DNA from 2 places in the Bradyrhizobium sp. LA2.1 genome. Region 1 is predicted to be linked to the other one. Evidence: riboswitches for the same ligand, from Rfam matches in the RefSeq annotation. Region 1 holds a riboswitch; the other holds the start of a gene.
The links. A riboswitch is a leader RNA that binds a small molecule or an ion and turns the genes downstream of it on or off. The one in region 1 is predicted to bind S-adenosylmethionine.
Positions count from the first base shown of each region.

Region 1 (3,408 bases):
CCGGCTCGATCCGAATAGATCAGCGCGTCCGCGACGCCTTCGAGGATTCTTGCGTCGAGTTGATCTGTCATCTCACCGCCTCGCACGTAGCTGGATTTCGCTTCGCATCCTGACACACATTCGGTGTCATCGCCCGGATCGGGCGATCCAGTATTCCAGAGGCATCTGTTGTTAGATGCCGATAGGCTGCGGCGTACTGGATGCCCCGGTCAAGCCGGGGCATGACAGTAGGGTGTGTAGCTACACCCGAAAATGCTTCGATAGTTTGAGCCCCTGCGCCTGGTAGTTCGAGCCGATGCGCTGGCCGTACATCGCGTCGGGGCGCGCCAGCATCTTCTCATAGACGAGACGGCCGACGATCTGGCCGTGCTCGAGGATGAACGGCACCTCGCGCGAGCGCACTTCGAGCACGGCGCGCGATCCCTGCCCGCCAGCGCCGGCGTAGCCGAAGCCGGGATCGAAGAAGCCGGCATAGTGCACGCGGAACTCGCCGACCAGGGGATCGAACGGCACCATCTCCGCGGCGTAATCGGGCGGCACCTGCACGGCTTCCTTGGAGGCGAGGATGTAGAACTCGCCGGGGTCGAGGATCAGGCTGCCGTCGGGACGCGCCGAGATCGGCTCCCAGAAATCCTCCACCGCATAGCCGGAGCGGCGGTCGACGTCGACGACGCCGGTGTGGCGCTTGGCGCGATAGCCGACGAAGCCGTTGGCCTTCTCGCCGGAGAGGTCGACGGAGACGGCGACGCCGCCGGTGAGATCGGCATCGTCGAGATCGACGAGACGCTCGGTCGCATGCAGCGCCTCGAGCTCGTCGATGTTGAGGATGGCATCTCCGGTGCGGAAGCGCACCTGGCTCAGGCGCGAGCCCTCGCTGACCAGCACCGGAAACGTCTTCGGGCTGATCTCGGCGTAGAGCGGGCCGTGATAGCCGGCGCCGATCATGTCGAAGCGTCGGGTGCCGTCGGCGATGACACGGGTGAAGACATCGAGCCGGCCGGTCGAGCTTTTCGGGTTGGCGGCGGCGACGATCTCCGGCGGCAGCGCCAGGCTTTCCAGGAGCGGCACGATGTAGACGCAGTTGGTCTCCAGCACCGCGCCATCGGCGAGGCTGAACTCGTGCAGCTTCAACTCGTCGATGCGCTCGGCGACGGTCGCGCCGGGACCCGGCAGGAAGCTGGCGCGAACGCGATAGGCGATGTCGCCGAGGCGAAGGTCGAGGCTCGCCGGCTGGATCTGGCTTTCGACGAAGTCATAAGCGGGCAGGATGAGGCCCGCCTTCGCCATCGCCGCGATCATGCGGTCGGGCAGGATACCATTGGCGTCGGCGGCAACCGTGAAGCTCAACCGGGGGTCCTCGTCAGGGGTCAAATGCATCCGGACATGCGGGAAATAGCAGCCTTTTACGGCTATCCGATGGACGCCTTGACGGAAAGGCCATTGCGGAATATGAGCATCACTTATCCCGTGGTGATTTGAGCCGGCCGGCTTGCAGCCACGTTAAATAAGTCGCTAAACAGGCCGGGGACCTCTGTGATCCCGGCCCGTGGAAGTTATCCAGGCCGGTTTTTTTGTGACCATTTTCGATGGTCACGCAGAGGAGGTCCTATGTCGAAGTCCCCGGCGTCCACCACGCAATACCGTCCTGAAACCCGCCTGGTCCATTCCGGCACCCTGCGCTCGCAATATGGCGAGACGTCGGAGGCGCTGTTCCTGACCCAGGGCTACGTCTACAACAGCGCCGAGGAGTGCGAGGCGCGGTTCAAGGGTGAGGACCCCGGCTTCATCTATTCGCGCTATTCCAACCCGACCATCTCGATGTTCGAGCGCCGCATGATCGAGCTCGAAGGCGCCGAAGCCGCGCGTTCGGCCGCGACCGGCATGGCCGCGGTGACGACCGCGATCCTGGCGCCGCTGAAGGCCGGCGATCACGTGGTGGCCTCGCGCGCCCTGTTCGGCTCCTGTCTCTACGTCATCCAGGATCTGTTGCCGCGCTACGGCATCGAGACGACGTTGGTCGACGGAGCCGATCTCGACCAGTGGCAGCGCGCCTTGCGGCCGAACACCAAGACGTTTTTCCTGGAGAGCCCGACCAACCCGACGCTCGACGTGCTCGACATTCCAGGGATCGCCGAGATCGCGCACAGCGGCGGCGCGCGGCTCGTCGTCGACAACGTGTTCGCGACGCCGATCTGGCAGAGCCCGCTCGCGCTAGGGGCCGACGTCGTGGTCTATTCCGCGACCAAGCACATCGACGGCCAGGGCCGTTGTCTCGGCGGGATCATCCTGTCGTCTGAAGCGTTCATCGCCGAGCACATCCACAATTTCATGCGCCAGACCGGCCCGTCGATCTCGCCGTTCAACGCGTGGGTCCTGCTCAAGGGCCTGGAAACGCTCGGCGTACGCGTGCGCGCGCAGACCGAGACGGCGGGACGCATCGCCGACGTGCTGGCGAGCCATCCGAAGATTTCGCGGCTGGTCTATCCCGGCCGCGCCGATCATCCGCAGGCAGCTCTCGTGAAGAAGCAGATGCGCGGCGGCTCGACGCTGGTCGGCTTCGAGGTCAAGGGCGGCAAGCAGGGTGCGTTCCGTGTGCTCAACGAGCTCAAGCTTGCAAAAATCTCGAACAATCTCGGCGATGCCAAGAGCCTCGTCACGCATCCGGCGACCACGACGCATCAGCGCCTCAAGCCGGAAGACCGCGCCGCGCTCGGCATCAGCGAGGGCTTCATCCGCTTCTCGGCGGGGCTCGAGCATGTGGATGATCTGATCGAGGATCTGACCGCGGCGCTGGAGAAGGCGTGAGGCGATTGGGCTCTCGTAGGGTCGATTAGCTAGCGGACTGCGCTTCGCGCAGCCGCGAGCTAACCCACCCTACGGCACCGAGCCTACATCGGCCGATACGTTCGCACGTCCGCGGGCACGTTGACGCCGAGCTTGATCTGACCGACGGAGCGGATGATGTCGTCGCCGAGGATCTGCGCGAAGCAGGCATAGCCCCAATCGTTCATGTGCAGGCCGTCGGCGATCACGAAACTCTCGACCGGGATCGATTGATTCTCGTGCCAGTCGCGCATCACCTCGAAGCGGGGGAAGATGCCGACGTGACGGAGCTCGGCGACCTTGCCGAGCAGGTGCACCATCTTGCCGGCGCTCTCCTTGCGCTGGTTGACGGCTGGCGAATATTGCGGATCGACCAGCACGATGTCGGCGCCGCCAGCGGCCTGGATGCGGGAGATGCCGTCCTCGACCATCTTGGCGGTGTCACCGGGATCGAGATTGCGCAGCACCGCATTGGTGCCGACCTGCCAGATCACGAGATCCGGATGCACGTCGATCACCTCCTTCTGGAGGCGCTTCATCATCTCGGGCGCGTCCTCGCCGCCGACGCCGGCATTGATGACGGTG
Region 1 is NZ_JBEPQI010000006.1:274,197-277,604, reverse strand. Features, by position in the region: gene ABIB95_RS13940 (PAS domain S-box protein) at 1-71, opposite strand, end outside; gene ABIB95_RS13935 (2'-deoxycytidine 5'-triphosphate deaminase) at 241-1,377, opposite strand; SAM riboswitch at 1,458-1,537, shown strand; gene ABIB95_RS13930 (O-succinylhomoserine sulfhydrylase) at 1,609-2,805, shown strand; gene ABIB95_RS13925 (SGNH/GDSL hydrolase family protein) at 2,889-3,408, opposite strand, start outside.

Region 2 (3,408 bases), on a different contig from region 1:
GCGCGCGCAACACCAGCCCGCGCTTGGTAAGATATGCGTCGGCCTCGTCCGCGGTCTTGCCATTTTCCGGGAAGTGGATCAGCACGAAATTGGCGACGCCCGGCGTCACCTTCAGTCCGAGCTTGCCGATCTCCTCGGAGAGCCAGTTGCGCCAGGTCTCGGTGAACTGCTTCGACATCGCCTGGTGCGCAGTGTCCTCGATCGCTGCGACCGCGGCATACATCGCCGGCGTCGACACGTTGAAGGGACCGCGGATGCGGTTGACCGCGTCGATGATGTGCTCCGGACCGAACATCCAGCCGACGCGCAGCGCGGCGAGACCGTGGATCTTGGAGAAGGTGTGCGTCACCACGGTGTTCTCGGTGGTGGCGACGAGCTCGATCCCCATCTCGTAGTCGTTGCGCGAGACGTAATCGGAATAGGCGGCATCGAGCACCAGCAGCACGTGCGACGGCAGGCCGGCGCGCAGCCGCTTGACCTCGTCGAACGGCACATAGGTGCCGGTCGGATTGTTGGGATTGGCGAGCCAGACCAGCTTTGTCTTCGGCGTCACCGCCTTGAGGATGGCGTCGACATTGCAGGTGAGGTTGGTCTCCTGCGCGACCACGTTCTTGGCGCCGACCGCCATGGTCGCGATCGGGTAGACCAGGAAGCCGTGCGTGGTCGAGATCGCCTCGTCGCCGTGGCTGAGATAGGTGTGGGCGAGCAGATTGAGGATCTCGTCCGAGCCGGCGCCGCAGATGATGCGGTTGGGGTCGAGCCCGAAAGAACGGCCGATCGCTTCGCGCAACACGCGCGAGGTTCCTTCCGGATAGTCTTCCAGATGCGCCGCCACGTTCCTGAACGCCTCGATCGCCTTGGGCGAGGGCCCGAACGGCGTCTCGTTGGCCGAGAGCTTGAACACCTTGCGGCCCGGCTCAGCCACCGGGCTCTTGCCGGGCGTGTAGGGCGCAATATCGAGAATGCCGGGATTCGGCACGGGGCGGGACATCTTCAACTCCGGAAGTAACTTCAGGCGGTTCGCGATCTACGATTTCGACCCGGTCGAGGGCACCGTATAGCGCGTTGCGTGGCTGCCGACGAGGGCCGTGGAGCGCACCGAGGCCCCCGCTTCGATCAGGGCAGCCCTGATTTTGTCGATGCTGGTCGCGCTCGTGACCGAGACCAGCAGCGCGGCGCCGTCGAAGGCGGTATCGGGCACCGCCACGATCTCGGCGAGCGGCGACAGGGCGCGGGCGACCTCGGCGTTCCACCCGGACACGCGCACGCTGAAGGTCTCGACCTCCGTCACCACGGCGCTGTCGGCGACGCGCGAGATCGCGAACACCGGCAGTGCGGCCGGATGGTCGGCGCGCTCGACGAAGGGCATCCGCGCGATGATCTTCGGCGCGCCGTCCGCTTCCAGCTCCAGCCACCATGGCGTGCGGCTCGAGGTCGCCGAGACCAGCGCCAGATCGCCCTTGGACTTCGCCACCGCTTCGACCGCGGCCTGCGCGCTGAAATGCGCGACGTAAGGCACCGTGAAGCCGAAATGGAAGCGTACGGAATCGCGCATCGCCGGCTCGCTCACCGAGATGTCGGCATGCACGGAGAACGGCGCTTGGACGTAAGTGAACGTCGAGATGATGACGCGCCAGATGCTCTCGACCGTGTCGAGCGGCAGGATGCCGCGATGACGCTGGACGATGTCACGCATCATGGCGGCCTCGCGCGCCGGGCGGAACGCCGAGCCGACCTCCTGGGTCTGCTTCACCTGGATCAGGCGGTCGATGATGTCGCCGCGCTGCATCAGGAGACGATGCATGCCCTCGTCGATCGCGTCGATCTCCTTGCGCAATTCCTGGAGCGATGGTGGCGCGGGCGGACGTTGGGACATATCTGCGAGATGCTGGTGAGAGGCGTTCCAATGCGGGTCGGCCAAGGCCCATCGGCATGGCCGGATCCGCTGCGATCGACGTCCTGATTAGGCAGTCGGCGCGGCGAAAGCAAAGAGAAATGCAAAGGGAAACCGGGCCTTTTCGGCCGGCCTTTCAGGGATGAATTTGGCTAATCCGGACCGTGACTTGACGAAAACCGCCCAAGACAGTAGCTTTTGCCCGTTCCGTGGTCATTTGAGCCGGCCGGCTTGCAGCCACGTTAAAAAACTCGCTAAACAGGCCGGGGACGCTTCCGATCCCGGCCGAACCTATCGTTCAGGCCGGGTTTTTCATGGCCTGATTCCAGCGGCAGCCTGACGGGTGTCGCAAACGAGGTCGATGATGGTTGGCGTGAAGCCTGTGCCAAGTCCCGCGATCAGTGCCGACGACCGGTCGCATGAGGCGGATCATCCGAATTCGCAGGTCGCGCAGTTCGGCGCCGAGCAGCCGCTGCGACTCGATTGCGGCATCGATCTCACCCCATTCCAGATCGCCTACCAGACCTATGGCGAGCTCAACGCCGATCGCTCCAACGCGGTGCTGATCTGCCATGCGCTGACCGGCGATCAGCATGTCGCCAACGTGCATCCCGTCACCGGCAAGTCGGGCTGGTGGGAGACGCTGGTCGGTCCCGGCCGACCTCTTGATCCTCAGCACTACTTCATCATTTGCGCCAACGTGATCGGTGGCTGCATGGGCTCGACCGGGCCGGCCTCGATCAATCCGGCGACCGGCAAGGTGTGGGGCCTGGATTTCCCTGTCATCACCATTCCCGACATGGTGCGCGCGCAGGCGATGCTGATCGACCGGCTCGGCATCGACACGTTGTTCGCGGTGGTCGGCGGCTCGATGGGCGGCATGCAGGTGCTGCAATGGACCGCGGCCTATCCCAAGCGCGTGTACTCCGCGCTGGCGATTGCCTGCGCGACGCGGCACTCGGCGCAGAACATCGCTTTCCACGAGCTCGGTCGCCAGGCGGTGATGGCCGATCCCGACTGGCACAACGGCCGCTACACGGATCAGGGCATCCATCCGCATCGCGGACTTGCGGTGGCACGGATGGCCGCGCACATCACCTATCTCTCCGACGCCGCGCTGCATCGCAAGTTCGGCCGCCGCATGCAGGATCGCGAGCTGCCGACGTTCTCGTTCGACGCCGATTTCCAGGTCGAGAGCTACCTGCGCTACCAGGGCTCGTCCTTCGTCGAGCGGTTCGACGCCAACTCCTATCTCTATCTGACCCGTGCGATGGACTATTTCGACATCGCCGGCGACCACGGCGGCGTGCTGGCGAAAGCGTTCGCGGGCATCGAGACGCGCTTCTGCGTGGTCTCCTTCACCAGCGACTGGCTGTTCCCGACTTCGGAATCGCGCGCGCTGGTGCATGCCCTGAACGCGTCGAGCGCGCGGGTGTCGTTCGCCGAGATCGAGACCGATCGCGGCCATGACGCCTTCCTGCTCGACGTGCCCGAATTCTTCGATATCGCCCGTG
Region 2 is NZ_JBEPQI010000019.1:176,639-180,046, forward strand. Features, by position in the region: gene ABIB95_RS31595 (pyridoxal phosphate-dependent aminotransferase) at 1-991, opposite strand, end outside; gene ABIB95_RS31600 (chorismate mutase) at 1,028-1,876, opposite strand; SAM riboswitch at 2,094-2,173, shown strand; gene metX (homoserine O-acetyltransferase MetX) at 2,259-3,408, shown strand, end outside.
Region 2: it holds a riboswitch for S-adenosylmethionine, as region 1 does, so the genes downstream of both, metX (homoserine O-acetyltransferase MetX) here and ABIB95_RS13930 (O-succinylhomoserine sulfhydrylase) in region 1, are expected to answer to the same signal.